Solwaraspora sp. WMMD1047: one gene and its partner. The protein of the gene in region 1 interacts with the protein of each later gene in a pairwise test. Links are inferred from orthologs where the notes say so. Each region holds a gene or a part of one and is shown on either strand. Other genes may lie near its edges.

What was found.
Region 2: the proteins of leuS (region 1) and ligA interact in binary tests that used the Escherichia coli proteins (3 or more experiments, as listed by UniProt). The link is inferred for Solwaraspora sp. WMMD1047 from one-to-one orthologs.

What each region holds. Positions count from the first base shown.
Region 1 is NZ_JARUBL010000001.1:2,115,025-2,130,392, forward strand. The notes cover bases 6,546-9,590. They hold leuS (leucine--tRNA ligase), read right to left. Parts: upstream 9,288-9,590; coding sequence 6,804-9,287; downstream 6,546-6,803. Other genes in these bases: O7627_RS09815 (aldose epimerase family protein), read right to left, coding at 6,546-6,774; O7627_RS09825 (class I tRNA ligase family protein), read left to right, coding at 9,543-9,590. In the rest of the region: O7627_RS09780 (TauD/TfdA family dioxygenase), read right to left, coding at 1-476; O7627_RS09785 (BtpA/SgcQ family protein), read left to right, coding at 607-1,422; O7627_RS09790 (SIS domain-containing protein), read left to right, coding at 1,415-2,392; O7627_RS09795 (acyl carrier protein), read left to right, coding at 2,464-2,706; O7627_RS09800 (class I adenylate-forming enzyme family protein), read left to right, coding at 2,703-4,199; O7627_RS09805 (GNAT family N-acetyltransferase), read right to left, coding at 4,242-4,733; O7627_RS09810 (LLM class flavin-dependent oxidoreductase), read left to right, coding at 4,835-5,797; more of O7627_RS09815, read right to left, coding at 5,773-6,545; more of O7627_RS09825, read left to right, coding at 9,591-12,101; dxr (1-deoxy-D-xylulose-5-phosphate reductoisomerase), read left to right, coding at 12,195-13,418; O7627_RS09835 (M50 family metallopeptidase), read left to right, coding at 13,418-14,665; ispG (flavodoxin-dependent (E)-4-hydroxy-3-methylbut-2-enyl-diphosphate synthase), read left to right, coding at 14,673-15,368.
Region 2 is NZ_JARUBL010000001.1:1,890,512-1,905,803, forward strand. Bases 5,365-8,333 are described here. They hold ligA (NAD-dependent DNA ligase LigA), read left to right. Parts: upstream 5,365-5,764; coding sequence 5,765-7,903; downstream 7,904-8,333. Other genes in these bases: O7627_RS08750 (ADP-ribosylglycohydrolase family protein), read left to right, coding at 5,365-5,709; O7627_RS08760 (EAL domain-containing protein), read left to right, coding at 8,084-8,333. Also shown: O7627_RS08720 (DUF4397 domain-containing protein), read left to right, coding at 1-22; O7627_RS08725 (class F sortase), read left to right, coding at 19-675; O7627_RS08730 (cysteine desulfurase family protein), read left to right, coding at 768-1,946; tRNA 2-thiouridine(34) synthase MnmA, read left to right, coding at 2,011-3,081; O7627_RS08740 (methionine synthase), read left to right, coding at 3,206-4,219; O7627_RS08745 (VOC family protein), read left to right, coding at 4,256-4,615; more of O7627_RS08750, read left to right, coding at 4,741-5,364; more of O7627_RS08760, read left to right, coding at 8,334-10,480; Asp-tRNA(Asn)/Glu-tRNA(Gln) amidotransferase subunit GatC, read left to right, coding at 10,583-10,882; Asp-tRNA(Asn)/Glu-tRNA(Gln) amidotransferase subunit GatA, read left to right, coding at 10,887-12,368; O7627_RS08775 (AAA family ATPase), read left to right, coding at 12,376-13,773; O7627_RS08780 (hypothetical protein), read left to right, coding at 13,773-14,060; O7627_RS08785 (hypothetical protein), read left to right, coding at 14,097-14,402; O7627_RS08790 (proteasome protein), read left to right, coding at 14,551-15,246. UniProt on the Escherichia coli protein: DNA ligase that catalyzes the formation of phosphodiester linkages between 5'-phosphoryl and 3'-hydroxyl groups in double-stranded DNA using NAD as a coenzyme and as the energy source for the reaction.

The DNA of each region.
Region 1 (15,368 bases):
TCGGCGAGCCGACCCAGGACGGCGGAGAAGGGCACCAGCACGGTCTGGGAGCCCGGATCGTCTCCGGGGTCGACGCAGTACAGCGCGATGAACCGGGGCTGCCGCCCGGCCGGTCGCCGGCTCCCCTCGGTGTGCAGCAGCAGCTCACGAGGCTCGAACGGCGCGTGCTCGACGCGGCCGGAGAGGGTCTCCTGACGCAGGTGGAGCACGACACCGTCCTCGACGAACGGCTGGACGGCGGGGTCGTTCTCGACCATGAGCTCGCCGAGACGCCTGCCCAGGTCCACGAAGTCGGCGGGATCGAGGGCCTGCTCGAACCGGACCAGGCCCAGGCCGTACTGCCGAAGCTGGTGTCGCAGCGCGGTCTCCGCCGCGTCGATCGAGGTGGCGTGATGGGGCGCGAGGGCCGGTGCGGCCAGCCGCCCGGACGGGCGCAGAACCGGATCGCGGACCGGATCCAGGACATGATCATCCACAGTAAAGGCGAACAGCACAGACTTCCCCCGATCACTGTCTGCCGTCAGCGTCGGTAGTATGCCTGATGCCGTGGGGGTGTCAAGCGGTCTGTCGGAGACCGCGCAGCCGGCCGCGAGGCGGGGGTAGGTAGTGAGCGGCAAGCGACAGGACGACCTGGTGCTCTACGGTCTGGTCCACCTTCCACCGCTGCCCGGCACGCCGTTCCACAAGGGAGACTCCGTCCGGCAGCTCACCGAGCAGGCGTTCCGCTCGGTGGCGGCGCTGGTCGCCGGAGGCGCCGACGGCGTGCTCCTGCAGACCTCCGACGGCGTCCACCCCGCCGCCGACTCGGCGGACGAGGCGCGGGTGGCCGCCATGGCGCTGCTGACCGGATCGGTCGTGGAGCGGGTACCGGACACCTTCAGCGTCGGTGTGCAGATCATGCGGAACGCCGTCTCGGCCTCGCTCGCGGTCGCCAAGATCGCGGGCGCCAGGTTCATCCGGGCGAGCGCGCTGGTCGGGGTCACCGCGTCCGCGCAGGGCTGGGTGCAGCCGGACGCGTACGCGATCATGACCAACCGCAAGCGACTCGACGCCTGGGACGTCGAGATCCTGGCCGACGTCGAGACGGTCCACTTCAGCTGGTACGGGTCGACCGCCGGCACCGACGAGGTGGCGCGGCGGGCCATCGTGGCCGGTGCCGATGCGGTCTGCGTCGGCGTGCCCGACACCGACCGGACCCGGGCGACGCTGGAGCTCGTCCGGGAGCGGGCCCCGGACATTCCGGTCGTGCTGGCCGGCCACTGCACCGACGAGAATGCGCCCCGCCTGCTACCGCTCGTCGATCGTGCCTTCGTGTCCCGGGCCTTCACGGACCGTTCCTGGTACGGCGAGATGAGCGCGGAGCGGGTCAGGAGCTTCGTCGATCGTGCGCGGAGTCTGCCGCGGAGTCTGCGCCATGGCTGAGTACGACCTGGCGGAGGTTGCCCGGCAACGTCACCTGCTCGCCGACGACGTGCGGACCGTGCTGGCGCAGACGACGCCGGGGTGGGGCGCCGTGCTGGCCGGTCCGCCGCCCCGCAGCGTGCTCGTGGTGGGCAGCGGCGACTCGTGGGCCGCCGGGCACGCGGCGTCGATCGCGCTCGCCGACGCCGGGGTGCTGGTGCGGACCGAGACCCCGACCGCGGTGCTCAGCCGCCGGTCGGCCGAGTTCGCGGACGTCCGGCTCGCGGTGGTCGTCTCGGCGTCCGGGGGGAACGCGGCGGCGGTCGCCGTCGCGCAGCGGCTGCGCCGGCTCGGGCTGCCGGTCGTGGCGGTGACGGGTGACCCGGCGAGTCCGTTGGCGCGGGCCGCCGAACACACCGTCGGGTGGCGGCTGGCCGGGCTGGCACCCTGCCCCGGTGTCCGGACCTACCAGGCCAGCCTGCTGACCCTGATGGCGCTGGTGCCGGGCCTGGCGGCGGACGGCGGGGCCGCGCTCGCCGCCACTGTCGAGCGGTCCTACGGGGCGCACGACGAGCTGGTGCGGGAGCTGCTGCCCGGCATCCTCGACCGGCGGGGGTCGGGCGTCCCGGTGTTCGCGGCGCTGGGCGCGCATCTCGGATCCGCCCGGTACGCGGCGGCGAAGGTGGTCGAGACCGCGGGGATTCCGGCGCGGGCCGAGGACCTGGAGGAGTGGTGGCATGTCGCGCGCTTCGCCGAGCCGCCGGGCAGCCCGCTGATCGTGCTGGACCTCCCCGCCGGCGCCGCCGAGGCGGGCGCCGACCTGGTGGCCCGGGCGCGAGCGGGGGGTGGACGCACGGTCGTGACGCTGACCTCGGCCGGCGCGGCCGGCGTGCCGGAACCGTGGTGGCCGCTGTGGCACCTCGGGTTCGGCGTCGATCTGGGGTACGCCCTGGCGCGGCATCGCGGCGTGCGACCGTTCGCGGCCCGGTGACGGCCGGAGCCGGCGGCCGGGTCTTGCTAATCTGCCGGGGTACCGGTCGCCTCGGGGGAGGAACGAGCACAGTGGCGGATGAAGCGGTCGAGTCGCAGGTTCGCGCGATCCTGTCCGAGGTCTCCCAGGGCCGCGAGGTACCCGACCGCGACGAGCCCCTCACCGACCTCGGCTTCGACTCACTCACCAAGGTGGAGGCGATCGCCCGGATCGAGCAGGGGTTCGGCATCCGGTTCGGCGAGGCCGACATCAGCGGTACGAACTTCAACACCCTCGGGACCATCGTCCAGCTGGTGCAGAGGCGCCTTCCTTGACCGGGCCGGCGGCGCCCGGGCGGCCGCGAAATCTCGGCTCGGCGTTCGCGGCGCGGGCGGCGGCGACACCGGCGGCGCCGTACGTCAGCACGGTCGACGCGGACGGTGAGCTGGCGACCCTGACCTTCGGGCAGGCGTGGCTGGCGGGCCTGGACCTGGCCGCCCGGCTCGCGCACGCCCACGGGGTGCGGCCGGGGGGACTGGTCGCCATCGTCCCCACCAGCGGTCTGGCCAGCGTGCTGACGATGTGGGGAGGCATCCTGGCCGGCGCCGGGGTGCTTATGCTCGACCCGGCCTGGTCGCCGCGGCAGCGCACCGAGATCGCCGCGAGGTACGGCGCCGTGCTGATCGAGGGCGAGGTGTCGCCCGACGGGCCGGCGGTGGTGAGCGGCCCACCCGCGGCGGTCTCCGCCGGGCAGACGGCGCTGGTCTTCAACACGTCCGGTTCGACGGGCATCCCGAAGGCGGTGGCGCTGTCCCACTCGGCGGTGCTCGCGAACGCCCACTCGTTCCGGTCGCACCACGGACTCGATTCCGGCACCAGGATCCTGACGCCGCTCCCGCTGCACCACTCGAACGCCGTCAACACCTGCCTGATCAGCCCGCTGGTGTCGGGTGGGCACTCGGTGCTCGTCCCGCCGTCGTCCCTGCTCGACCTGCCGCGGTGGATCGCCCGGGTGGAGCCGACCATCATCAGCGCGGTGCCGAGCGTCCTCGACGCGCTGCTCACGATCTGGCGTGGCGGTGCGCTGCCGGCATCGGTGCGCTACGCCCTGTCGGCGGCGGCGCCGCTGTCCCGGGCCACCGCCGAGGGCCTGTTCGACCGGCTGGACCTGCGGGTGGTGCAGGCGTACGGGCTGAGCGAGACGGTCAACTTCAGCACCACCATGCCGGTCGGGCTGGAGCCGGGGCGGTACCGCGCCCTGATGCTCGACCTGCCGGTCCCCAGTGTCGGCCTCGCCATCCCCGACGTCACGCTGACGGTCTGTGACCCGGACGGATCGCCCGTCGCGCCAGGGCAGGTGGGCGAGGTGCGGATCTCCGGCCCGGCCCTGATGTCGGGGTACCTCGACAGCCCGGAAGCGACGGCGGCCGTGCTTCGCGACGGTGTCTTCCGGACCGGGGATCTGGGCTACCTGCGGGACGAGCCCGGCGTCGGGGCGCTGCTGTATCTGACCGGGCGGCTCAAGAACGTGGCGAAGGTGCGCGGCGAGCAGGTCTCCTGTGAAGAGGTGGAACACATCCTCCGGACCATGCCGGAGGTGGCCGACGCGGGCTGTGTCATCGTTCCGGACGCCCGGGACGGCGAACGGCTGGTCGCCGGGGTGGTGTTCCGGGGCGACGGCGGTGCCGAGGCGGTCGCCGCCCAGCTGCGGGCCGGGTGGCCGGAGCGGATGATGCCCCGCCGGATCGTCACGGTGGACGCCGTGCCGCGCACCAGCACCGGAAAGCTGCGCCGCGACGAACTCCGCGCCGTCATCGACGGGTCCTGAGTGCACCCGCACCGGCCGGGGCGCGGCGGTGCGGCTCGGGGGTTACAGGGCTCGGCTGAGCAGGATCGCGCTGGTCGGCGGCCGCCCGATCTCGGGTCCGTAGCGGTGGAAGCCGAGCGCGTGGAGAACCCGCACCGCACCCTCGTCGCGCGGATTCGTCTCGCAGCGCATAGCGGTGCCGCCGTCGGACTGCGCGATCTCGAGCGCCTTCCTGATGGTGCGCATGGAGAGCAGGCTGCCCGTGCCGTGCCGGTCCGGCGCGACGGCGAGCCGGCGCATGTAGCGGGGGGAGTCGGTGGCGGGAAAGTGCGCGAGCAGGGCGGCGTCACCGCTCCACTCGGTCGACACGGTGATCATGGCGACGTCCTGGTCGTCCTCCCGGAGGACCCAGACCCAGCCGGCCGCGACGGCCCGCTCGGTGCTGCGCATCGACCGTTTCGGCGGGTCCGTCGAGTCGCCGGCGCTCGCGCGGTCGGACGCCTCCAGCAGCCGGTGCACGCGGGTCGGGTCGGACGCCTGGTACCACTGGCCCATGGGCGGAGTCTAGGAGCCGCTCGCGCCGGCACACCGGCCGGCCTCGCGGCGGGCGGGTCCGGTACCGTCCCGGTGGCATCCGTTGGGGGAGGACATCGATCGTGAGCGCCTATCCGGTCCGAGTGGGCGTCCATTCCGGACAACAGTACGCCACGTTCGGCGCGATCCAGTCCCTCTGGGAGACCGTCGAGGACGCGGGCTTGGACTGGGTGTCGCTCTTCGACCACTACCGGCCGGTCCTGGGCGACGTGGACGACCCCTGCCTGGACGGCCTGACCACGCTGGCCGCGCTGGCCGCCCACACGCGCCGGGTCCGGTGCGCCCTCATGGTGGCGGCGCCGGCCTGGCGGCACCCCGCGCTGCTCGCGTACTCCATCGCCACCATCGACCAGATCTCGAACGGACGCGCCGAGCTGGGCCTCGGTGCCGGCGGCGGGGACCGCGGCTACCAGCAGTTCGGCATCGACCGGCCGCCCGCCGGTGAGCGGCACGACATTCTCGACGAGTACTGCGCGGTGGTGACCGGCCTGCTGCGTGAGCCGTCGTTCTCCTTTTCCGGACGCTATTACCGGCTGCGGGACGCGCACGTGAGCCCCCGGCCGGCGCGGCCCGTGCCCCTGACCATCGGCGCCACCGGCGAGCGCCGGGGGCTGCGCGCGGTGGCCCGGTGGGCGGACACCTGGAACACCATCGTGCTCCCGGAACCGGTCTATGCTCGCAAGCGCGACGTGCTTGACCGTTGGTGCGTCGCGCGGGAGCGTGATCCGGCCGCGATCCGTCGCTCGATGACGTTCCGCACGGTGCTCTCGTCGGCACCGTCGCGGACCCGGACGCGTCGGGACGCCTACCGCGCGGCTCTCGGCCCGGAGCACCCTGACCTGGCCGAGCAGCTTGACGCGGACAGCCCTGCGCACCTGCTCGACGTGCTCGGACGCTACCGGGCGCTCGGCGTCACCGACTTCCTCCTCGCCCTGCGCCCCCCGCTGGACCTGGAGACGTTGGAGGTCTTCGCCACCGAGGTCGTCCCCGCCCTGCGGGCTCAGCCGGCGGTGCGGAACTCGTAGCCGACCCGGTGCCGGTAGGTCCCACCCGGGTCGAGGCGGGCGGACGGGAAGTCCGGCCGGTTCGGTGCGTCCGGCCAGGCGCTGGTCTGCAGACACAACCCGGCCCGCCGGCGCCCGGGATAGCCGTCGGCCGAATACACCCCCAGGCCGGACTGATCCGTGAACACCCGCATCGACCGTCCGCTCGCCTCGTCGGCCAGCTCAGCGGCCCAGTCCGGGCCGTCGAGCACGAAGAAGTTGTCGATCCGCTGGCCGGCGATCGGCCGTGGCCGGCGGAAGTCGAGCGGCGAGCCGGTGATGTCCCGTGGTGGGCCGGCCACCGGGATGGCCTCGTCGTCGAACATGACCGACCGGGACGAGTTGAGCCGCAGCACCTGCCGGTCGATGGTGCCGCCCGCGGCGAGGTTCCAGAACGCGTGGTTGGTGAAGCCGACGACGGTGCTGGCCGTGGTGGTTGCCCCGAAGTCGATCGTCAACCGGCGCTCGGGGCTCAGCCGGTAGACCGTCCAGCCGGTGAGCTCGCCGGGGTAGCCCTGGTCGCCGTCCGGGCTGATCAGCCGCATCCGGACGACCAGGTCGTCGCCGTCGCGGCCGGCTTCGGCCGTCCAGACCCGGCGGTCGAAACCGTCGGGGCCGCCGTGCAGATGATGCCGGCCGTCGTTGCGGTCCAACTGGTGGGTGACCCCGTCGAGCGTGAGTCGCCCGTCGGCGACGCACCGGCAGTATCTGCCCATGGTGCAGCCGAGGTAGGCGTTCAGCGCGCGGTCCTCGTACTGTGCCAGCTCCCCGAGGCGCAGGACGACGTTCCCCGGCACCCCGGCGCGGTCGGGCACGAGAACCTCGACGAGCGTTGCTCCGTACGTCCAGACGGTGATGCCGAATCCGTCGTCGGTGGCGAGCGTGTACGCCTCGACCGCCGTGGCGGGTTGCCAACGGGAACCCGCCGTCCGGCCGATCGTCTCCCGGCGCAGCCTCATCAGCGAGCCTCGGTCAACCGCCGGTGTCCTCAGTCCTTGTCGGGCACGATGTTGACGAGCCGGGGAGCCCGCACAATGATCTTGCGAATCCCGGCGCCGTTCAACGCCCGCTCGACCGCCGGTGAGGCGAGGGCGAGTTCGCGGAGCGTCTCCTCGGTGGCGTCCACCGCCACGTCGAACCGGTCCCGCAACTTGCCCGCCACCTGGACGATGCAGGTCACGGTCTCTTCCACCAGCAGATCCGGGTCAACCGTCGGCCAGCCGGACTCGGACACCGAGGCGGGGTGGCCGAGCAGTTGCCAACCCTCCTCGGCGGTGAAGGGCGCGATCACCGAGACGATGCGGACCAGCGCCTCGGCGCCCTCCCGGACCGCCGGGTCGGCCGCGCCGGCCCCCGAGTCGATCGCCTTGCGCAGCAGCGACGTCAACTCCATCATGCGGGCCACCGCGACGTTCAGCCGCTTCTCCGTCATGAGCTTGGTGGTCTCGTCGACCAGGCGGTGCACCTGCTTGCGCAGTGCCGGGTCGCCCTTGGCGACGTCCGCGCCGATGGTGCCTGGATCGACGTCGCCGGCCAGCCGGGCGACCCGGGCCAGCCACTTCATCGAGCCCGAGGGCGACACGTCCGCCCAGTCGATGTCGTCCTCCGGCGGCCCGGCGAAGATCATTGTGGTACGCACCGCGTCGGGGCCGTACAGGGCGAGCTGTTCCTGCAGGTTCACCAGGTTGCCCAGGGTCTTGCTCATGGACCGGCCACCCATCAGCACCTGGCCCTGATTGGTGAGCCGGCGGAAGGGCTCCGTGAACGGCAGGTGGCCCATGTCGTGCAGCGCCTTGGTGAAGAAGCGGGCGTACATGAGGTGGCCCGTCGCGTGTTCCTTGCCGCCGATGTACTCGTCCACCGGAAGCCAGCGCGCGATCCCGGCCGGGTCGAACGGGCCGTCGGCGTAGTGCGGGTTGGGGTAGCGCAGGAAGTACCAGGACGAGTCGACGAAGGTGTCCATGGTGTCGGTGTCCCGCTGGGCGTCACCGCCGCAGCGCGGGCACGGCACGTTCAGCCACTCGGTGGCGGTGGCCAGCGGAGGCTCCCCGTTCGTCGGCCGCAGTGTGTAGCCCGACTCCGGGAGCAGCACCGGCAGCTCCTCGTCGGGCACCGGCACCTCGCCGCAGGACGGGCAGTGCACGACGGGGATGGGGGTGCCCCAATACCGCTGGCGGGAGAGCAGCCAGTCGCGGAGCCGGAAGGTGACCGCCTCCTCGCCCTTGCCGTCGGCGGACAGATCGGCGGTGATGGCCTGGATCGCCTCGGCTTTGGCCAGTCCGCTGTAACGGCCGGACGCCATGAGCACGCCGTCGCCGCTGGTCGCCACCCCGGTCTTCGCCGGGTCGTCCTCGCCGGTGTCGACCACGGCACGGATCGGCAGGTCGTGTGCCTTGGCGAAGTCCAGATCGCGTTGGTCGTGCGCCGGCACGGCCATGATCGCGCCGGTGCCGTACTCGGCCAGGACGTAGTCGGCCGCGTACACCGGCAGCCGCTCGCCGTTGACCGGGTTGATGACGTGGCGGCCCAGGAAGACCCCGGTCTTCGGCCGCTCCGTCGACAGTCGGTCGATCTCGGAGGTAGCCGCCACCGCGCTGCGGTACTCCTCGAAGCTGGCCCGGTGCTCGTCGGTGACCAGCCGCTCCGCCAGCGCCGCGTCCGCCGCCACCACGAAGAACGTCGCTCCGAAGAGGGTGTCCGGTCGGGTGGTGAAGACCCGGACCGCCTCGTCGAGGCCCTCGACGGAGAAGTCGACGTACGCCCCGGTGGAGCGGCCGATCCAGTTGCGCTGCATCGCGAGAACGTCGTCCGGCCAGTTGCCCTCGAGCTTGTCCATGTCGTCGAGCAGGCGCTGCGCGTAGGCGGTGACCCGGAAGAACCACTGGGTCAGGTTGCGTCGCACCACCTCGGTGCCGCACCGCTCGCAGCGACCCTGCAGCACCTGCTCGTTGGCGAGGACCGTCTGGTCCTTCGGGCACCAGTTGACCGGTGCGGCCTTGCGGTAGGCGAGCCCCTTCTCCAGGAACCGCAGGAAGATCCACTGGTTCCACCGGTAGTACTCGGGGTCCGAGGTGTGCAGGCGGGTGCGCCAGTCGAAGGAGATCCCCAGCCGCCGGAACGACTCGGCCTGGGTCGCGATGTTCGCGTACGTCCAGTCGCGCGGATCGAGATCGCGCTTGAGGGCGGCGTTCTCGGCGGGCAGGCCGAACGAGTCCCAGCCGATCGGATTCAGCACATTGTCGCCGCGCATTCGCGCGAAACGCGCGATGGCGTCCGAGATCGGATACACCTCGCCGTGACCCATGTGCAGGTCGCCGGAGGGATAGGGAAACATGGAGACGACATAGGTGCGCGGCTGCTCGGAGTCGATCTCCTCGGTCAGGCCGCGCGCCTCGTACGTTTGACGCTCCTGCCAGATGCGCATCCACTTCTCGGTCAGCGCATGCGGGCGGTACGTTTCCTGCTTGTCCATGTTTCGCCTCATCGGCCGCTGTTTGACAATGTGCGGATCCCGCAGCGATCTTGCGGGCCGCCGTTCAGGATACCCGTGTGACCGCGCGGGGATGGGACGCGGCCCCGGCCTCGGCGGCGCCGGTGGAGCGGCCCGGCCGATCGCGACTATTGCGACAAACCGCCCACTCGGCGGCGTGCTCGCCGCCTTGCCCGGCGACTCGGCCCTCGCGTAGGGTCTGCGGCCGGACGCCGACCGACCACAGAGGTATCCCAGATGACCAACGCGGGGCCAGTCGGCGACCGTCGACGCCGGGACCCGTCCGCCGCCGAGGCCCGCTGGGCGCGGGAATGGCAGACAGCGGGCCTGTTCACCGCCGACCCGCACAGCGAACGTCCCCGGTTCGCCATGGTGCTGCCGCCACCGAGCCTGAACGCCGTCCTGCACCTGGGCCACGCCCTGCAGATCTCCGTACAGGACGTACTCGCGCGCTATCGCCGGATGGCGGGTTACGAGGTCCTGTGGCTGCCGGGCACCGACCACGCCGCGATCAGCACCCAACGGGCGATCGAGCAGGACCTGCAGCGCCAGGGCCGCTCGCGCGAGCAGATCGGCCGTGCGGCATTCCGGGTCGTCAGTGAGCAGTGGTTCGACAGCATGGCCGGCCGGATTCTCGACCAGGCGGTCGCCATCGGGGCCTCCGTCGACCTGACCCGCCAGCGGTTCACGATGGACGCCGCCTACCAGGCGGCGGTGCGCCGGGCGTTCGTCCAGCTCTGGGAGAAGGGCTTCATCTTCCGCGCCCCGCGTGTGATCAACTACTGCCCCTCCTGCCGGGCGGTGCTCTCGGACATGGAGGTCGCACCGGGCCCGGCGCGGGCGACCGGGTTCCGGCTGCGCCTCGAGGTGGCCGGTGACCGGCCGCCGGTGCCCACCACCGCCATCCTTCGGCGCCCCGAACACCTGCTGGCGGTTACCGCGGTGGGGGTCGGCCCCGATCACCCGGCGTTCGCCGAGCTGGTCGGCGGCCAGGTCGAGCTGCCGGTGAGCGGGCGCACCGTGCCGGTGGTGGCGTATCCGCCGGCCGGCGCGGAACCGGTCCTGCTGGTGCCCGCCCACGACGCCGACCACCTCGACTTCGCCCGGGACGGCCGGATCGAGGTCCGGACGGTGGTCAGGCCCGACCGGCTGGTGCACTGCCCGGACCTGCCGGCGTTCCACGGCCGGCCGGTCACGGTGGTGGCCGAGGAACTGGCGAAGCGGTTGACCGACGCGGGCGCGATCGGCGATCACCCCGTGCCGGCCAGGGCCGCCGGCGAGTGCGACCGGTGTGGCGAGACAGTGGACCAGTTCGCGATCGATCAGTGGTTCGTCCGGATGGCGGAGCTCTGCAAGCCCGCGTTGGCCGCGGCGGCGGACGGGCTGCCCCGGTGGCGCACCGACGGACACGAGCAGCGCTATCTCGACTGGCTCACCGAACAGCGGGACTGGTGTATCAGTCGGCAACTGTGGCTGGGCCATCGCATCCCGGTCTACACGTGCGACCAGGATCATGTGTTCGCCACCGTGGCCGAGCCGGAGCGTTGCCCCCGGTGCGGAAGCGACCGGCTCGGCCAGGACCCCGACGTGCTGGACACCTGGTTCTCCTCCGCGTTGTGGCCGTTCGCCACGCTCGGCTGGCCGGACGAGACACCGGAGTTGCGTGCCTTCTTCCCACTCGACGCGTGGATCTTCTCCCGCGAGGTGATCGGCCTGGCCCTGGTGCGTACCGTCGCGGTGTCGTTGGAGCTGACCGGTCGGGTGCCGTTCCGGAACATCGTCATCAGCGGCCTCGTCCAGTCGGTCGACGGGGTCAAGATGAGTACCGCCAAAGGGAATTCCGTCGCGCCCGAATACGTAATCGGCCGGTACGGTGCCGACGCCCTGCGGGCATGGGCGGCCGAGGTGGCGCTGACCGGCCAGGACGTACGCTTCGACGAGGCGCGGATCCGCCGCTTCCATCGCCTGGTGAAAACCCTCACCGAACGCTGCGCGGCGGTGTTCGAGCGCCGCTGCCCCGAGCGGCGGGAATTGTCGCTTGTCGATCGCTGGATGCTGATCCGGCTCGACGAGGTGACGCGGACCGTCACCGGGGCGATGGAAGCCTACGACTTCCGCCTCGCCATCCGGCAACTGGACGAGTTCGTCTCCAACGATCTGAACGGGTTCTACCTGCTGCCGTCGGCGTCGGGCACCGTACCGGCGGCGTCGGCGCGGATCGCCCGGGACGTCGTCGGCCGGCTACTTCGGCTGCTGCATCCGTTCCTGCCGTTTGCCACCGAGGAGCTGTGGGAGCGGCTGGGGGACGAGCCGGGGCTGCTCGCCGGCGCGAGTTGGCCGGTGCCGTCCGGCGCCGGGCCGGACCCGGAAGCCGGCCGGCAGGTGGCGGCCGTCCGGTCGGTGCTCAAGGAACTGCGCCGCCTGCGCACCGACTTCGGCGTCGCTCCCGGCGACGGCGGTGACCTGCATCTCGGCGGCTTCCTGACCGGCGAGCCGGCCGAGCTGCTGGCCGAGCTCGCCGGCGTGCGACTCGTGCCGGAACCGGCGCCGGGCGCGGTGGCGCTCGCCGGCAGCCCGGTCTCCGTCCGGTTCGACGCGGCCGGGGTGGCCGCCGACACCCGGCGCTCCGAACGGCACCGGCTCCGCAAACAGCGGCACCGGCTGCGCGCCAGGATGGCCGACGAGGCGTTCCTGGCGAAGGCGCCAGCGGAGGTGGTCTCCCGGCTGCGGAAGGAACTCGCGGAGATCGAGGCCGCACTGGACCGCATCGACGAGAACCCGACCGGTGGGCACTAGCCTCGATGGGCACCAGCCCCGAGCCGACCGCCGCCGACCGGACCGCAGCCGGGGTCGGCGGCGGCGGCCGGACGGGTCGGGGAGAATGGCCGGGTGAGCGCTCCCCGGGACATCGTGCTGCTCGGCTCCACCGGCTCCATCGGCACCCAGGCCATCGACATCGTCCGCCGCAACCCGGACCGGTTCCGGGTGGTGGCGCTCGGCGCCGGCGGCGGCAACGTGGCCGAGCTGGCCGGGCAGGCGCTTGAGCTGGGGGTGGAGGCGGTCGGGGTCGCGAAGGCGTCGGCCGCGCAGGACCTGCAGCTCGCCTTCTACGCGGAGGCGGCGAAGCGGGGGTACCCGACCGGCGGGTTCCGGATTCCCAAGATCCTCGCCGGGCCGACGGCAATGGCCGAGCTGGCCGAATGGCCGTGCGACGTCGTACTCAACGGGGTGGTCGGCTCGCTCGGGCTGCCGCCGACGCTGGCGGCGCTGCGCGCCGGACGTACCCTCGCCCTGGCCAACAAGGAGTCGCTGGTGGCCGGCGGCCCCCTGGTCAAGGCCGCGATGACGCGGCCGGGGCAGATCGTGCCGGTGGACTCCGAACACTCGGCGCTGGCCCAGTGCCTGCGGGCCGGCTCCCGGCCGGAGGTGCGGCGGCTGGTGCTGACCGCCAGCGGTGGCCCGTTCCGGGGCCGGCGGCGGGCGGAGTTGACCGCCGTCACACCGGAGCAGGCCCTGGCCCACCCGACCTGGAAGATGGGCCCGGTCGTCACGATCAACTCGGCGACCCTGGTGAACAAGGCACTGGAAGTGATCGAGGCGCACGAGTTGTTCGCCGTGCCGTATCCCGACATCGAGGTGATGGTCCACCCACAGTCGGTGATCCACTCGATGGTGGAGTTCGTGGACGGGTCGACGATCGCCCAGGCCAGCCCGCCGGACATGCGGCTGCCGATCGCCCTGGCACTGGGCTGGCCGGACCGGGTGCCGCAGGCCGCGACCGGGGTGGACTGGACCGCCGGCCACGACTGGGAGTTCCGGCCGTTGGACGACGCGGCGTTCCCCGCGGTCCGGCTGGCCAAGCAGGCCGGGGCGGCCGGGCGCTGCCGGCCGGCGATCTACAACGCGGCCAACGAGGAGTGCGTGGCCGCCTTCGTGGCGGGTCGGCTACCGTTCCTCGGCATCGTCGACACGCTGGAGCGGGTCCTGGAGGCGGCGCCGGACTTCGACGAACCGGGTACGGTCGAAGATGTGCTGGCGGCCGAATCCTGGGCACGCGGGCACGCGCGGGAGATCATCGGAGCGTCGCAGTCGGCGCCGGTGGAAGGGGCTTGATGCTTTATCTGCTCGGGGTGGTCGCGTTCGCCCTGGCGATCCTCATCTCGGTGAGCCTGCACGAGGCCGGTCACATGCTGACCGCCAAGCGGTTCGGGATGAAGGTCACCCGCTACTTCGTCGGCTTCGGCCCGACGATCTGGTCCTTCAAGCGCGGCGAGACCGAGTACGGTCTCAAGGCGATCCCGTTGGGCGGTTTCTGCAAGATCGTCGGGATGACGCCGCAGGACGACGACGTCGACCCGGCGGACGAGCCGCGGGCGATGTGGCGCTTCCCGCTCTGGAAGCGGACCGTGGTGATGGGTGCCGGCTCGGCCGCGCACTTCATGCTCGCCGTCGTCGCGCTCTGGTTCGGCGCGGTCTTCGTCGGGCTGCCCAACCCGGACTTCCCGGCCTCCGAGGAGCAGGCCCGCCAGGAGCCGGCGGTGATCAGCGTCGGCGAGTGCGTGGTGGTGGAGAACGTCGCCCGCGCCTGCGCCCCGGGCGACCCGGTCAGCCCGGCCATCGCCGCCCAGCTGCGCGACGGGGACCGGATCACGGCGATCGACGGCACGCCCGTCAACACCTGGGGCGACATGCTGGAGGTGGTGCGCGCCACCCCGCCGAAGACAGCGGAGATCGCGTACGTCCGCGACGGCGTCGCCGACACCACGACGGTCGAGCTGGCCGCCGTGAAGCGCCCGCCGCTGGGCCAGACCGACGGCGCCGTGGAGACCGTCTCGGCGATCGGCGTCGGCCTGAACATCCAGAAGCCGGCCATGGTCACCTACGGGCCGATCGACGCGCTCGGCGCCACCGTCGACTACACCGGCAACATGGCGGTCGGCACCTTCGAGGCGATGCAGCGCATCCCGGAGAAGATCCCCGCCCTGTTCGCGGCGATCAGCGGCGCCGAACGCGACATGGACACCCCGATCAGCGTGGTCGGCGCCAGCCGGCTCGGCGGCGAGGCCGTCCAGCACGGGCTCTGGGAGTTCTTTCTGCTGCTGTTCATCTCGCTGAACTTCTTCGTCGGGGTGTTCAACCTGCTGCCGCTGCTGCCGATGGATGGCGGCCACATCGCGATAGCCTGGTTCGAACGCGCCCGGTCGTGGCTCTTCGCCCGGCTCGGCAAGCCCGACCCCGGCCGCGTCGACTACTTCAAACTGATGCCGCTCACGTACGGGGTGCTGCTGATCGGTGGCGCGTTCATGCTGCTGACCGTCACCGCGGACGTGGTCAACCCGATCACACTCTTCTCGAGGTGAGTTGCAAGTGACCGCTGTCAGTCTCGGCATGCCGGCCGTGCCGCCCCCGCCGCTCGCCCCGCGCCGGGCCAGCCGGCAGATCATGGTCGGCTCGGTGCCGGTCGGCGGCGGCGCACCGGTGTCGGTGCAGTCGATGACGACCACGCTTACCGCCGACGTCAACGCCACCCTGCAGCAGATCGCGGAGCTGACCGCCTCCGGCTGCCAGATCGTCCGGGTGGCGGTGCCGTCCCAGGACGACGTGCTGGCGCTGCCGGCGATCGCGAAGAAGTCCCAGATTCCGGTGATCGCCGACATCCATTTCCAGCCCAAGTACGTCTTCGCGGCGATCGACGCCGGCTGCGCGGCGGTCCGGGTCAACCCGGGCAACATCCGCCAGTTCGACGACAAGGTCGCCGAGATCGCCAAGGCGGCCAGCGACGCCGGTACGCCGATCCGGATCGGCGTCAACGCCGGCTCGCTGGACAAGCGGCTGCTGGCCAAGTACGGCCGGGCCACCGCCGAGGCGCTCGTCGAGTCGGCGCTCTGGGAGTGCTCGCTATTCGAGGAGCACGGCTTCCGGGACATCAAAATCTCGGTGAAGCACAACGACCCGGTGGTGATGATCCGCGCCTACCGGCAGCTCGCCGAGCAGTGCGACTACCCGCTGCACCTGGGGGTGACCGAGGCCGGCCCGGCGTTCCAGGGCACGGTCAAGTCGGCG
Region 2 (15,292 bases), 230 kb from region 1 along the record:
TTCCGTGGCGGCCCGCCGGTGACCGTACGCAATCGTGGCGCGCTGGCGGCCGTGGCCGCCGGCGTCGCCGCGCTGCTGGTCGCCGGACTGGTGGCCTGCGGCAGTGACAACCCGGACGACGTCGGCGCCGACGAGGCCCGCCGGCTCGCCGAGCCCAGCCCGAGCGCCGGCACCGGAGTCTCCCCGGTGCCGGTCACCCGGGGCGAGCTGCCGACCGGCGACGACCGGGTGCCCCCGGTCGAGCTGCGGATACCGGACCTTGACGTGACCGCGTCGGTGAACCCGGTCGGGGTGACCGAGGCGACCGGCGAGTTCGACGTGCCGCCCAGCGTGGACCAGGTGGGCTGGTACCGCTACGGGCCGGGCCTGGAGACCACCGCCGGTTCGGTGGTGATCGCCGGCCACGTCGACGGCGCCGGCCAGGGCCGGGGGGCCTTCTTCCGGCTCCGGGACCTGGCCGACGGGGACCGCCTCACGGTCACCGGCGCCGACGGCACCCCGCGCGAGTTCCGGGTGGTGGCCCGGGAGGAGTACGCCAAGACGAAGATCCCGCTGGAGCGGTACTTCGCCCGCGACGGCGAGGTGCGGCTGACCTTGATCACCTGCGGCGGTCCGTTCGACGCCGAGACCCGCCGCTACCGCGACAACATCGTCGTCACCGCCGTACCGGTGTGACGACGGCCCCCGGCCTGGGCCGGTTCGGTGACCGGGCCAGCGCGGCGGCGTCCGCCGCTGGCCCGGTTTGCCGGCGGATAGGCTTGACGGCGATGGCATACCTGGATCACGCGGCGACCACGCCGATGCTCGACGAGGCGCTGGAGGCGTACGTCGCCACCGCCCGCGAGGTCGGCAACGCCTCCTCGTTGCACGCCGCCGGCCGGCAGGCCCGCCGGCGGGTCGAGGAGTCCCGGGAACGGATCGCCGCCGCGCTCGGTGCCCGGCCGTCCGAGGTGGTCTTCACCGGCGGCGGGACCGAGAGCGACAACCTGGCGGTCAAGGGCATCCTGTGGGCGCGCCGGGCCGCCGAGCCGGTCCGGCGCCGGGTGGTGGCCAGCGCGGTGGAACACCACGCGGTGCTCGACTCGGTGGAGTGGCTGGCCCGGCAGGAGGGCGTCGAGGTGAGCTGGTTGCCGGTCGACGGCTCCGGCCGGCTGGTCGCCGACGCGCTCCGCTCCGAGCTGGCCGACCACGGCGACGAGGTGGCCGTGGTGACCGCGATGTGGGCCAACAACGAGGTCGGCACGATCCAGCCGGTCGCGGAGCTGGCCGCGGTGGCCGCCGGGTACGGCGTACCGCTGCACACCGACGCCATCCAGGCGGTCGGCCAGGTGCCGGTCGACTTCGCCGCCAGCGGGGCCGCGGCGTTGACCGTGACCGGCCACAAACTCGGCGGACCGGCCGGCGTCGGTGCCCTGCTGCTGGCCCGGGAGGTGGCCTGCGCGCCGCTGCTGCACGGCGGCGGCCAGGAGCGCGACGTGCGGTCCGGCACGTTGGACACCGCCGGCATCGTCGCCTTCGCGGTCGCCGTGGAGACCGCCGTCAAGGCCCAGCAGGAGTACGCGACCCGGATCGCGGCGCTCCGCGACGACCTGGTGGACCGGGTCCGTCGGGCGGTGCCCGAGGTGGTCTACAACGGCGACCCGGACGACCGGCTGCCCGGCAACGCCCACTTCTCCTTCCCCGGCTGCGAGGGCGACGCCCTGCTGCTGCTGCTGGACGCGCAGGGGATCGCCTGCTCCACCGGGTCGGCCTGCTCGGCCGGGGTCGCCCAGCCGTCGCATGTGCTGTTGGCGATGGGCGCCGACGACGACCGGGCCCGCTCGTCGCTGCGTTTCTCCCTCGGCCACAGCTCCACCGCGGCCGACGTGGACGCGCTGGTCGCGGCGCTGCCGGGGGCCGTCGAACGGGCCCGCCGGGCCGGCGCGATCCGATCCGCCCGGGGCTGACCGGACGCACCCGGTCCGCTGCCGCCCGGCGCGGCTACCCTCGACGTGTGAAGGGGATGTCCCGGTGAGGGTGTTGGCGGCCATGTCCGGCGGGGTCGACTCGGCGGTCGCCGCCGCGCGCGCCGTCGAGGCCGGGTACGACGTGACCGGCGTACACCTGGCGTTGGCCCGCAATCCGCAGACCTACCGCTCCGGGGCGCGCGGCTGCTGCACCCTGGAGGATTCCCGGGACGCCCGTCGGGCCGCCGATGTGATCGGTATCCCGTTCTACGTCTGGGACCTGGCCGACCGGTTCCACGAGGACGTGGTCGACGACTTCGTGGCCGAGTACGCGGCCGGCCGTACCCCCAATCCGTGCCTGCGCTGCAACGAGAAGATCAAGTTCGCGGCGGTGCTGGACCGCGCGGTGGCGCTCGGCTTCGACGCGGTGGTGACCGGTCACCACGCCCGGCTCGGCGCGGACGGCCTGCTGCGGCGCAGCGTGGACGTGGCCAAGGACCAGTCGTACGTGCTGGCGGTGCTGACCCGCGAGCAGCTCGACCGGTCGGTCTTCCCGCTGGGCGACTCGACCAAGGCGCAGGTGCGGGCGGAGGCGGCCCGCCGTGGGCTGGCGGTGGCGGAGAAGCCCGACTCGCACGACATCTGCTTCATCGCCGACGGCGACACCCGCAGGTTCCTTGCCGACCGGCTGGGGGAGACCCCCGGCGACGTGGTCGACGCCCGCACCGGGGCGGTGGTCGGCCGGCACGACGGCGCGTACGCGTACACGGTCGGTCAGCGCAAGGGGCTCGCGCTGGGGGTGCCGGCCCCGGACGGCCGGCCGCGGTACGTGTTGTCGATCACCCCGAAGACCAACACGGTGACCGTCGGCCCGGCCGAGGCGCTGGCGGTCGACACGGTCTCGGCCCGCCGGCCGGTCTGGAGTTCCGGACCGCTGCCGGCCGGGCCGCTGGACTGCCAGGTGCAGCTGCGGGCGCACGGCGAGGTGGTGCCGGCCACCGTGCGGGTGACCGGCGACGGGCTCCGGGCCGACCTGCACCGGCCGATGCGGGGAGTGGCCGCCGGACAGGCGATCGTGGCCTACCGCACCGATCCGGCCGGCGACGTCGTCCTCGGCTCCGCCACCATCACCTGACCCGAGCCTGCCCCGTCCGGTTGAGTCACCATGGCGGCCGGCTGCGCCCGCTGAGTCGTACCGGCTGCGGCTGAGTCGTCCCGGTGGCCGGCTGCGCCGGCTGGGCAACGGTTAACCTCTGCGGGTGACCGAGCGGGCGTTTCCCTGGCCGGCCGGAGCGGCGACCGGAATCGGGTCGCTGCCCGGCGTCGACGTGGCGGAGGCCCAGCGGATCGTGCTGGGCGAGCTGCCGGCGCTGCCGCACCTGCCGGAGCTGCCCGCCCGGGGACCGGGTGCGGACCTGCTGGGCCGGGGCGCCGGGCTGCTGGTGGAGCTGCCGGTCGAGTTGTACGCGGCCCGCTGGCGGGTGGTGGCGCGCCCCGGTCGGGACCTGCGCCGCACCCGCGACCTGCTGGACCGTGACCTGGACCAGATGACCGAGCAGGCCGACGGCTACGCCGGCACCTTCAAGATCCAGGCGGCCGGCCCGTTCACCCTCGCCGCCGGCCTGGACCTGCCCGGCGGTGGCCGGCTGCTGCGCGATCAGGGCGCGCTGCGGGATCTGACCGGTTCGCTCGCCGAAGGGCTGCGCGGGCACGTCGCCGAGGTCCGCCGCCGGCTGCCGGCGGCGACGGTGCTGCTGCAGCTCGACGAGCCGTCGTTGCCGGCGGTGCTGGCCGGGCGGATTCCCACCGACAGCGGGTTGGGCGCGTACCGGCCGGTGCCGGCGCCGGACGCGCGGAGCCTGTTGCGGGCGGTCGTGGAGGCGGTCGGGGTGCCGGTGGTGGTGCACTGCTGCGCACCGGACGTGCCGCTGGAGCTGATCCGCTCGGCCGGCGCGGTCGCGGTGGCGCTCGATCTGGACCTGGTGGAGCGGCTCGACCCGCTCGGCGAGGCGATCGACGCGGGGCTGGGGCTGCTGGCCGGCGCGGCCCCGTCGACCGGCCAGGCTCCGCCCGGCGGCGCCGGGCCGTGGTCGGTCGCGGTCGCCGATCGGGTACGCGTTCTGTGGGACCGGCTCGGCTTCCCGCGCGCCCGGCTGGCCGAGCAGGTGGTGCTCACCCCCGCGTGCGGTCTGGCCGGCGCCACCCCCGACTACGCCCGGGCCGTCCTGACCGCCTGCCGGGACGCCGCCCGTCGGCTGCACGAGGACGGTTGAGCCGGTTCTGTCGGACCCGCCGGGCAGAATGGCGGCATGATCGGAAAATTGCACAGCGTGGTCATCGACTGTCCCGAGCCGCGGGCGCTGGCCCGGTTCTACAGCGAGCTGCTCGGCCTGCCGGTGGTCCGCGACGACGAGGGCTGGGCGACCATCGAGGGCGACGGCGGGCGGAACCGGTTCGCGTTCCAGAAGGCGACAAACCTGCGCGAGCCGCAGTGGCCGGACCCGCAGCGCCCGCAGCAGTTCCATCTCGACGTGCTGGTCGACGACGTGGACGCCGCCGAGACGAAGGTGCTGGCGCTCGGGGCGACCCGGCTGCCCGGCGAGGGGGACGACTTCCGGGTCTACGCCGACCCGACCGGCCACCCGTTCTGCCTGGTCTGGGAGAGCTGACGGTGGCGGAAGCCCGGCCGGCCGAGGCACCGAGGCGTGCCGACCGTGCCGGCCCGGCCCGGCGTGGTGCTGACCGGGCCGCGGGTGGTGCCGACCCGGCTCGTGGCGGTGCCGCGTCCGGGTCGCTGTTCGGCCTGGCCTATGGCGACGCCCTCGGCAAGGAGACCGAGTTCCTGTCGGTGCCGGAGATCGAGCGGCGGTTCGGGCCGGGCGGGCCGGCGGAGCTGACCGGTGATCCGGCGCTGGTCACCGACGACACCCAGATGGGTCTGGCGGTGGGTTGGGCGCTGCGCGAGGCCGCGGCGGCCACCCCGCAGGTGCTGGAGCCGCTGCTGCGGGCCCGGTTCGTGGCCTGGGCGGCCAGCCCGGAGAACAACCGCGCGCCGGGGATGACCTGCCTGCGGGCCTGCGAAGGGTTGGCCAACGGGGTGCGCTGGCAGGAGGCGACGATGGCCGGCTCGAAGGGCTGCGGGGCCAACATGCGGGTCACCCCGGTCGGCCTGGTGCCCGGCTACGACCTGGACACCCTGGCCGGGGTGGCGCAGCTGCAGGCCGGGATGACCCACGGCCATCCGACCGCGCTCGCGGCGAGCGAGCTGACCGCGTACGCGGTGCGGTGCGCGCGCGACGGAGCCGGGTTGCCGGCGCTCCCCGGGTTGCTGCGCGACCGCGCCCGGCAGCAGCGCACGGTCTACCGCGAGGAATGGCTCGGTGACCTGTGGCAGCGGCCGGGCGTCGACGACGCCGCCGGGTTCATCGCCCGGGGCTGGGACGAGTGCCTGGCCGTGCTGGACCGGCTCGACGCCGCGCTGGCCCGGCCGGACGACGGCACCGACCCGTGCCTGGCCACCGGTGAGGGCTGGATCGCGGAGGAGTCGCTGGCCACCGCGCTGCTCTGCGCGCTGCGGCACCGCGACGACCCGGTCTCGGCGCTGCGCCGGGCGGCCACCACCTGCGGCGACTCGGACTCGATCGCCTGCCTGACCGGGGCGATCCTCGGCGCGGCGGACGGCATGACGGCCTGGCCGCCGGCCTGGGCCGACCGGATCGAGTACGCCGACCAGCTCGCCACCCTCGGCGCGGGTTGGGACTGACCGGCAGCCGGCCCGGCCGGTACGGTGCGTAAGTCACGTGATCACGGAGGTCGAGGTGTCCGAAGAAGCCATCCCGCAGCAGGTCAGCGCGGCGCAGGAGGCCGCTGCCGGGGCGGAGCCGACGCCGCAGGCGCGGGACCGGCACGCCACCCTGAGCACGGAGATCACCGATCACCAGTACCGCTACTACGTGCTCGACTCGCCGATCGTCTCCGACGCCGAGTTCGACGGCATGCTCCGTGAGTTGACCGGGCTGGAGGAGCAGTTCCCCGCCCTGCGTACCCCGGACTCGCCGACCCAGCGGGTCGGCGGCACCTTCTCCACGCTGTTCACGCCGGTGGAGCACGCCGAGCGGATGATGTCGCTGGACAACGCCTTCGACACCGACGAGCTGGTGGCCTGGGCGGAGCGGGTGGAGCGGGACGCCGGCACGGCGGTGACCTACCTCTGCGAGCCGAAGGTGGACGGCCTGGCGATCAACCTGACCTACCGGGGCGGCCGACTGGTCCGCGCCGCGACCCGGGGCGACGGGCGCACCGGGGAGGACGTGACGCCTAACGTCCGCAGCATCCGGGACGTGCCGGACCGGCTGGCCGGGGCGGCCGACGCCCCCGAGCCGCCGGAGCTGCTGGAGGTCCGGGGCGAGATCTACTTCCCGGTGGCCGGCTTCGCCGACCTCAACGCCAGCCTGGTCGAGCAGGGCAAGGCGCCGTTCGCCAACCCGCGCAACGCCGCCGCCGGCAGCCTGCGCCAGAAGGACCCGCGGATCACCGCCTCCCGCCCGTTGCGGCTGGTGGTGCACGGCATCGGCGCGCGGCAGGGTTTCCAGCCCGCGACCCAGTCCGAGGCGTACGCGGCGCTGCGGGCCTGGGGGTTGCCGGTCAGCGACCGCTGGCGGGTGGTGTCGGACCTGGCCGGGATCCAGGAGTACATCGACTACTACGCGGCGCACCGGCACGACGTCGAGCACGAGATCGACGGGGTGGTGGTGAAGGTCGACCCGGTGGCGCTGCAGGGGCGGCTCGGCTCGACCAGCCGGGCGCCCCGGTGGGCGATCGCCGTCAAGTACCCGCCCGAGGAGGTGACCACCAAGCTGCTCGGCATCGAGGTCAACGTCGGGCGCACCGGCCGGGTCACGCCGTTCGCGGTGCTGGAGCCGGTGCGGGTGGCCGGCTCGACGGTCGCCCTGGCCACCCTGCACAACGCCCGCGAGGTGGCCCGCAAGGGGGTGCTGATCGGGGACACGGTGGTGGTGCGCAAGGCCGGCGACGTCATCCCCGAGGTGCTCGGCCCGGTGATCGACCTGCGGCCGGCGGACGCGTCCGAGTTCCAGATGCCGACCCACTGTCCGGCCTGCGGGACCGCGCTGGCGCCGGCCAAGGAGGGCGATGTCGACATCCGCTGCCCGAACGCGCGGACCTGCCCGGCCCAGCTCCGGGAGCGGGTGTTCCACCTGGCCGGCCGGGGTGCGTTCGACATCGAGGTGCTGGGCTTCAAGGCCGCCGGCGCGCTGCTGGACTCGCAGGCCATCGGCGACGAGGGTGACCTGTTCTTTCTCGACGCCGAGCGCCTCGCCGAGGTGCCGTTCTTCGTCAACAAGGACGGCACGCTCGGCAGCAACGCGGTGAAGCTGCTGGACAACCTCGTCGAGGCCCGCGAGCGGCCGCTGTGGCGGGTGCTTGTCGCACTCTCCATCCGGCATGTCGGGCCGACCGCCGCCCAGGCGTTGGCCCGGGAGTTCGGCTCGGTCACCGCGATCGAGGCGGCGACCGAGGAGGAGTTGGCGTCCGTCGACGGGGTGGGGCCGACGATCGCGGCCAGTCTGCGGGAGTGGTTCGCGGTCGACTGGCACCGGGAGGTGGTGCGCAAGTGGACCGAGGCCGGGGTGCGGATGGCCGAGCAGCGCACCGACACCGGCCCGCGACCGCTGGCGGGGATCACGGTGGTGGTGACCGGCACCCTGGCGAACTTCTCCCGGGACCGGGCGGCCGAGGCCATTCAGGAACTGGGCGGCAAGGTCAGCGGTTCGGTGTCGAAGAAGACGCATTTCGTGGTGGTCGGCGAGAACCCCGGCTCGAAGGCGGAGAAGGCCGCCACCCTGAAGGTGCCGGTGCTCGACGAGGCGGGCTTCGAGGTGCTGCTGGCGGATGGTCCAGAGGCAGCCCGGGCCACCGTAGCCGATAGCGAAGAGTGATTACTCCTTAGCGGACAGTGAGTGGCGGCGAGGTTGGCGTCAGATGCCGCGTATTTCAACTTAATCACGACTCATCCGATTCGCGGCTGTCATCGCACCCACCGTCCGGCACAGGGCGTTTGATGGGTTACTTCGGCGTGACGCTCGGTCCCGCCCCGACCCGACGCACCGGGAGGCCGCATGGAGGTCGCGGCGCTGCGCAACTCCGTACCTCCCTCTCGGGCGCCCGCGTACTTCGGCCTGCTCTGGACGGTCGTGCTCGCGGCCGCCGCGCTCTGTGTGGAGCCGCTGCTCACCCTCCCCGGCGAGCTGCCCCGGTTGCCGGCCGCGTTCTGGGTGTTGGCGGCGCTCGCCGTCGCCACCGACGCCCGGCCGTTCCCGGCGCCCGCCGGCCGGCCCGGCCCGGCCGTGCACCCCTCGATCTGCGCCACCTTCGCGATCCTGCTGGCCTGGGGCCTCGCCCCGGCGCTGGCCGCGCAGGCGGTGGCGGTGCTGGTCGCCGGCGGTTGGCGGCGACACCGCTGGTGGCGGATCGGCTACGACCTCGCCCAGCACGCCTGCGCGCTGGCCGCCGCCGGTGCGGTCACCGCCCTGGCCACCGGTGACCTGCCCGGCGCCGCCGGCGTCCTCGGCGGGTTCGGGGTGGCGGACCTGTTCGGCGGCGCGGAGCTGCCCCGGGAGAGCCCCGCCGGCTGGGCCGGCGCGGCCGTGCCGGCGGTCGCCGCCGCGACCTGGATCACCGTCCGGTACGGCCTGCACACCGCGGCCGACCGGGCCCGCTGCGGTGGCCGGTGGTGGTCGGCCGTCCGGCGGATCCCGTCGTCCGAACTGCTCTTCGCCGCCGCCCTGCTGCTGCTCGCGCCGCTGCTGGTGATCGCCTCCCGGGTCAGCGCCGCGGTCCTGCCGCTGGTGGTGGTGCCGGTCTTCGCGGTGTACCGGATGGCCTGGCTGTCGGTGGAGCGGGAACGGCTGGCCCGGGTCGACCCGCTCACCGGGCTGGCCAACCGCAAGGCCCTGGTCGCGGCGGTGGTCCGCGAACTGCCGTTCCACGCCGAGCAGGCCGCCAAGGGGGTGCACGGTCGGTTCCTGGCGCTGCTGCTGATCGACCTCGACCGGTTCAAGCACGTCAACGACGCGCTCGGCCACCAGGTCGGGGACCGGCTGCTGATCGAGGTGGGCAACCGGATCGGCGCGGCGGTGCGCCCGGCCGACCTGGTCGCCCGGCTCGGCGGCGACGAGTTCGCGATCCTGGCCACCCGGCTGCGCGACGTGCGGGACGCCCGGGCGGTGGCCGACCGGGTCGCCGCCGCGCTGGCCGAACCGGTGCCCATCGACGGACTGGCGCTGGACGTCGGCGGCTCGATCGGCATCGCGCTCTACCCCGAGCACGGGATGGACTTCTCCATGTTGATGCGGCACGCCGACGTGGCCATGTACGACGCGAAGAGCCGGGGCGACACGGTCGCCCTCTACGCGCCCGACTCCGACCGCAACTCGCCGGAGCGGCTGAGCCTCCTGGCCGACCTGCGCCGGGTCCTGCTGCGCCGATACGCCGATCCCGCCGACCCGGCTGATCCCGCCGGCCCGCGCGCCGATGCCGACGCGGGCGAGATCAGCGTGTACTACCAGCCGCAGATCGCCATCGACACCGGCACGGTGGTCGGGGTCGAGGCGCTCCTGCGGTGGCGGCACCCTCGGCGCGGGATGGTCGACCCGGAGGAGTTCATCCGGGTCGCCGAGCAGTCCTCGGTGATGCGGCTGCTCACCCGCTGGGTCCTCGACGACGTGCTCGAACAGCTCGCCAAGTGGTCCGCCGCCGGGCTGCGGCTGCGGGCCTCGGTGAACGTCAGCGTCCGCGACCTGCAACACGGCGAGCTCGTCGACCAGATCGAGCAGCGGCTCACCGGCTACGGGCTGCCCGCGGACCGGCTGCAGCTGGAGATCACCGAGGGGGCGCTGATGGCCGACCCGCGGCGGGTGCTGGCCACCCTGTCCCGGCTGGACCGGCTCGGGGTCCGGATCTCCCTCGACGACTTCGGCACCGGCTACTCGTCCATGCAGCACCTGCGCCGACTGCCGTTGGCCGAGGTGAAGGTCGACCGCTCCTTTGTGCTCGGAATGGCCGACGACCCCGACGACGAGGCGATCGTCCGGTCGGTGATCGAGCTGGGCGGCGCGCTCGGGCTGCGGGTGGTCGCCGAGGGGGTGGAGGACGAGCGCACCTGGCGGCTGCTGCACACCGCCGGCTGCCAGTTCGCGCAGGGCTGGTTCTACGCCCGACCGATGCCGGCCGAGGACCTGACCGCCTGGCTGGCCCGGTACCGGCCGTTGCGGCCCGGCGCCGCCCGGGAGCCGTCCGGCCGGCACCGCCGCGGCCGGCCACCGGGCGAACCCGTCCACCCCGCCGACCTGCCGGTTCCGGCGAGCCCTCCGGACCAGCCCGCCGACCCGCCGGACCTGCCCACCGACCCGCCTGGCGCGGCCGGGCCGCCTGGCCCGGTCGGGACCAGTGGGGCGTCCGGCCCGGCCGGGCCGCCCGGAACCATCGGGTCGACCGGCACCGTCGGTACGCCGTGACCGGGGGAGGCGGGGGACGCCGGGAATCGGCTCACAAATAGACTCGCCCAGGGTCGGACCGGCTCGCCGGATCAACGCACGCTAGGCACGAAGGGGGCACCGATGGCCGCCATCTCCCGCGATGAGGTCGCGCACCTGGCGCGACTGTCGCGGCTCGCCGTCACCGAGGAGGAGCTGGCCACCTTCGCCGGTCAGCTCGACGTCATCCTGCAGGCGGTCGCGCGGGTCGGCGAGGTCACCGCCGCCGACATCCCGCCCACCTCACACTCGGTGCCGCTGACAAATGTGCTGCGCGACGACGTGGTGGTGCCCGGGCTGACCCCGGCGGAGGCGCTCGCCGGCGCCCCGGACGTCGAGGACCAGCGGTTCCGCGTACCGCGGATCCTGGACGAGGAGGCCTGAGCCGATGAGCGCGAGTGACCTGACCAGGATGACCGCCGCCGAGATCGCGGCCGCCGTGGCGGCCGGCGAGACGTCGGCCGTCGAGGTCGCCCAGGCGCACCTCGACCGGATCGCGGCCGTGGACGACCGGGTGCACGCCTTCCTGCACGTCGACACCGACGGCGCCCTTGCGGCGGCCCGCGCAGTGGACGCCCGGCGGGCGGCCGGCGAGCAGCTCGGGCCGCTGGCCGGGGTGCCGGTCGCGGTGAAGGACGTGCTGACCACCGTCGGGGTGCCGACCACCTGCGGATCGAAGATCCTCGAAGGGTGGCGCCCGCCGTACGACGCGACGATCGTGCGGCGGCTGGCCGACGCCGGCACCGTGATGCTCGGCAAGACCAACATGGACGAGTTCGCGATGGGCTCCTCCACCGAATACTCCGCCTACGGGCCGACCCGCAACCCGTGGGACACCGGCCGGATCCCGGGCGGCTCCGGCGGCGGCAGCGCGGCGTCGCTGGCCGCGTACGAGGCGCCGCTGGCGATCGGCACCGACACCGGCGGCTCGATCCGGCAGCCCGGCGCGGTCACCGGCACCGTCGGCGCCAAGCCCACTTACGGCGGCACCTCCCGGTACGGCCTGGTCGCCTTCTCGTCCTCACTGGACACCCCCGGCCCGTGCGCCCGCACGGTGCTGGACGCGGCGCTGCTGCACGCGGTGATCGGCGGGCACGACCCGCGCGACTCGACCTCCATCCCGCAGCCGGTGCCGGACGTGGTGGCCGCCGCCCGGGCCGGCGCCGAGGGGGACCTGACCGGCGTCAGGCTGGGCCTGGTCCGGGAGTTCTCCGGCGAGGGCGCCGAGCCGGGCGTGATGGCCGCCTTCCGGGACGCCGTGGACGCGCTGACCAAGCTCGGCGCCGAGGTGGTCGAGGTCTCCTGCCCGCACTTCCAGTACGCGCTGCCGGCGTACTACCTGATCGCGCCGAGCGAGTGCTCGTCCAACCTGGCCCGCTTCGACGGCGTCCGGTTCGGGCTGCGGGCTGGCGACGACGGCTCCAGGTCGCTGGAGGAGGTGATGTCGCTGACCCGCGACCAGGGCTTCGGCCCGGAGGTGAAGCGGCGCATCATCCTCGGCACCTACGCGCTCTCGTCCGGCTACTACGACGCCTACTACGGCCAGGCGCAGAAGGTGCGTACCCTGATCACCCGCGACTTCACCGCCGCGTTCGAGCAGGTCGACGTGCTGATCTCGCCGACCACGCCGTTCGTGGCGTTCCCGTTCGGGGCGCGCACCGCCGACCCGTACCAGATGTATCTGGCCGACCTCTACACCATCCCGTCGAACCTGTACGGCGGCCCGGGCATCTCGGTGCCGTGCGGGCTGTCCGAGGGGCTGCCGGTCGGCTTGCAGGTGATGGCCCCGACGATGGCCGACGACCGGATGTACCGCGTCGCGGCCGCCCTGGAATCGGCGGTTGGCACCCTCACCCCACCGGAGCTCTGAGACGCGGATGCTCACCCGCATCGAGATCGACGGCTTCAAGTCCTTCCGGAACTTCGAGTTGGACGTGCCGCCGTTTCTCGTGATCATCGGGCGGAACGCGGCGGGGAAGTCGAACCTGTTCGACGCGATCCAGTTCCTGGCCGGGCTCGCGGGTGACCCGGTGCTGGAGGCCGCACATCAGATGCGGGGCGAGACCGTCGACCTGTTCCACCAACACACCGACGGCAGTCGCGTCGAGCGGATGACCTTCGCCGTGGAGGTGCTGCTGAACCGTTCGGTGACCGACGCGTTCGGCGACACCGCCGAGGTGAGCCACTCCCGCCTGCGGTACGACCTCACGATCGAGATGCGGCCCTCAGGCGGCGGGGGCGGTCTGCGGCCATACGTCGTGCGAGAGTCGGCGCGGCGAATCCGCCGAGCGGATGACGAGTGGTTGAAGACGTACGTCCCGCAGGGCCGGCGGGCATCGGTTGTTGTCTACAGCAGCGCCGCCGCGGAGTTGCTGGAGACCGAGGAAGACGAGCAGGGCCGAGCGGTCTTCAGCATCCGGCAGCAGGGCAACCAAGGGCGGAAACGGAAGCTGCCGGCTACCGCCGCGACCGCGACGGTGTTGTCCAGCCTGACGACGGCCACCGAGTTTCCGCTGCTCTACGCGTTGAAGCGGGAGTTGCAGTCCTGGCGGTTGCTGCATCTGGACCCGAGCGCGCTACGGACGCCCGACGCGTACGACGATCCGGACAGGCTGGCCCCCAACGGCGCCCACCTGGCCAACGCGTTGCGTTTTCTCGCCAACGAGACAGCCACCGAGGACCGGCCCGATGGCGTGCTCAACGATCTCTCCGCCGACGTGGCTGCCGTCATCCCCGGCGTTGTCAAGGTGCGCCTGGCCGAGGACGACGCTCGCCGCCAGCGGCAGGTCGAGGTGGTGACCCGCGACGAGGCGCCCTTCTCCGCGCGGGTGGCCTCCGACGGCACCCTGCGGGCGATTGCGCTGCTCACCGCGCTGTATGACCCGCGCGGTGCCGGGCTGATCTGTTTCGAGGAGCCCGAGAATGGCATCTTCCCGCAACGGCTTGCCCAGTTCGTGCGTTATCTGCGAACACTCGTCGAACAGGCGCTGACGAACGGCGACAATGGCCGGGAACGGCGCCTGACACAGCTCATCCTGAGCAGCCATTCGCCGGCGATCCTGCGCGCGCTCGCGCCGAAGGGCGAGGCCGGCCGTCCGGACGCGATCTATCTCGACGTGGTGACCCGGGTCCGGAAGGGCGAGCCGCGTAGCCGTGCCACCCGCCGTCGATTCATCGGTGGCGATCAGCTCACCCTGGACGCCCTGCATCAGGGTGGGTTGGTCAGCAGGTCGGAGATCGCGGAGTTCGAGGTTCTGGAGATGCTGGATCGCTGATGCGTTACCTCTCAACCGCGCTGGTCTCGGAGGGCGTCACCGACGACCAGTTCCTACCCCGGTTGCTCAGCCGCGCCCTGACGGAGCTCTGCCTGACCGAGTTCGACGACTCCGTCGAGGTGGCGGAGGTGCAGCCGCTGCGGGACCACCGCGGTCCCAGCTCCATCGGCCAACTGCTCGACATCGTCGAACGCAACAAGGGCGCCTTCAACCTGGTCTTCTTCCATCGCGATCAAGGGGCCAACCCCCATCGGGTACGCGAGGAGTGGCTGGAGCCGCTGCGGTAGCGCTGGGTCGGACGCACCGAACAACTCGTCGCCGTCGTGCCGGTTCGCGAGACCGAAGCCTGGTTGTTGGCCGATGGCCAGGCATTGCGCGACGCGCTCGGGGTGCGCTGGTCCGACGTCGACATGGGCCTACCCGCCAGCCCGCGCGAGGTGGAGCGCATCGTCGACCCCAAGAAGCTGCTCAACGACGTGACCGGCCGCGTCAGTCGCACGGTGACCGATCACTTCGGGCAGCTCGGCGAGTTGGTCTCCCTGCAGCGGCTCGACTCCGTACCCGCGTATCGACGGTGGTGGGACGATACCCGTGACGCGCTCGAATCTCTCGGCTACCGGCCGGGTTGACAATTCGGGCGCTCTGGAATGCTCGCTGGTCACCCGCGACTTCACCGCCGCGTTCGAGCAGGTCGACTCACGATGTCGGGGTGTAGGCAGGCGGGATGCTGGGTACCTCGCGCCCGACCCCCGCAGTCCTGCCCAGGAGGACCCCCTCATGACCGTCGTGCTCGCCGTTGTCTGCAGCGACGGGGTGGTGATCGGCGCGGACTCCCAGATCACCGAGAGCGACCGCGGTCTGAGCTTCCCCGCCCAGAAGCTGTACCCGCTGGGCCCCTGCGCCGCCTGGGGCGGCAGCGGCGCGCGGGGGGTACTCAACGACCTGCGCCCCCTCCTTGACGACTCGGCCGCGGCCATCCTCGAAGCACCCGACATCGGCGACGAGTTGCAGGAACGCGTCCTGCCCATCTTCAAGAAGCACTACGAGAACTACATCCCGGAGGTGCCCGGCGAGGGCGACGGCGGCGGGGTGTCGGCGTACCTGCTCGCGGCCGGCTACAGCCAGGGTGCGCCGTGGATCGTGGAGATCAACCCCAACGGGCTCATCGGCCGTTACGAGGACGTGGGCTTCCACGCCATCGGCTCCGGCGCGCCAATGGCCCAGCAGGCCGGCGCGCTGCTGTCCCACTTCCGGATGACCACCCGGACCGTCGAGTACGGCGTGGTCGGCGTGGTGCGGGTGCTGGAGGCGCTGGATCGGACCTCGCCGTCGGTCGGCGGGCCGTTCAGCGTCGCGTGCATCCGCGAGGAGGGCGCCCACCACCTCGACGAGAAGGAGATCACCAAGGCGCGCAAGGACGCCCAGCGCTGGCGCGACCTCGAACAGAAAGCGCTCGACCGGCTGTTCGACTGACCCCGACGGGTGGCCGGCGACGACCGGCACGGTGAGCGATGCACGG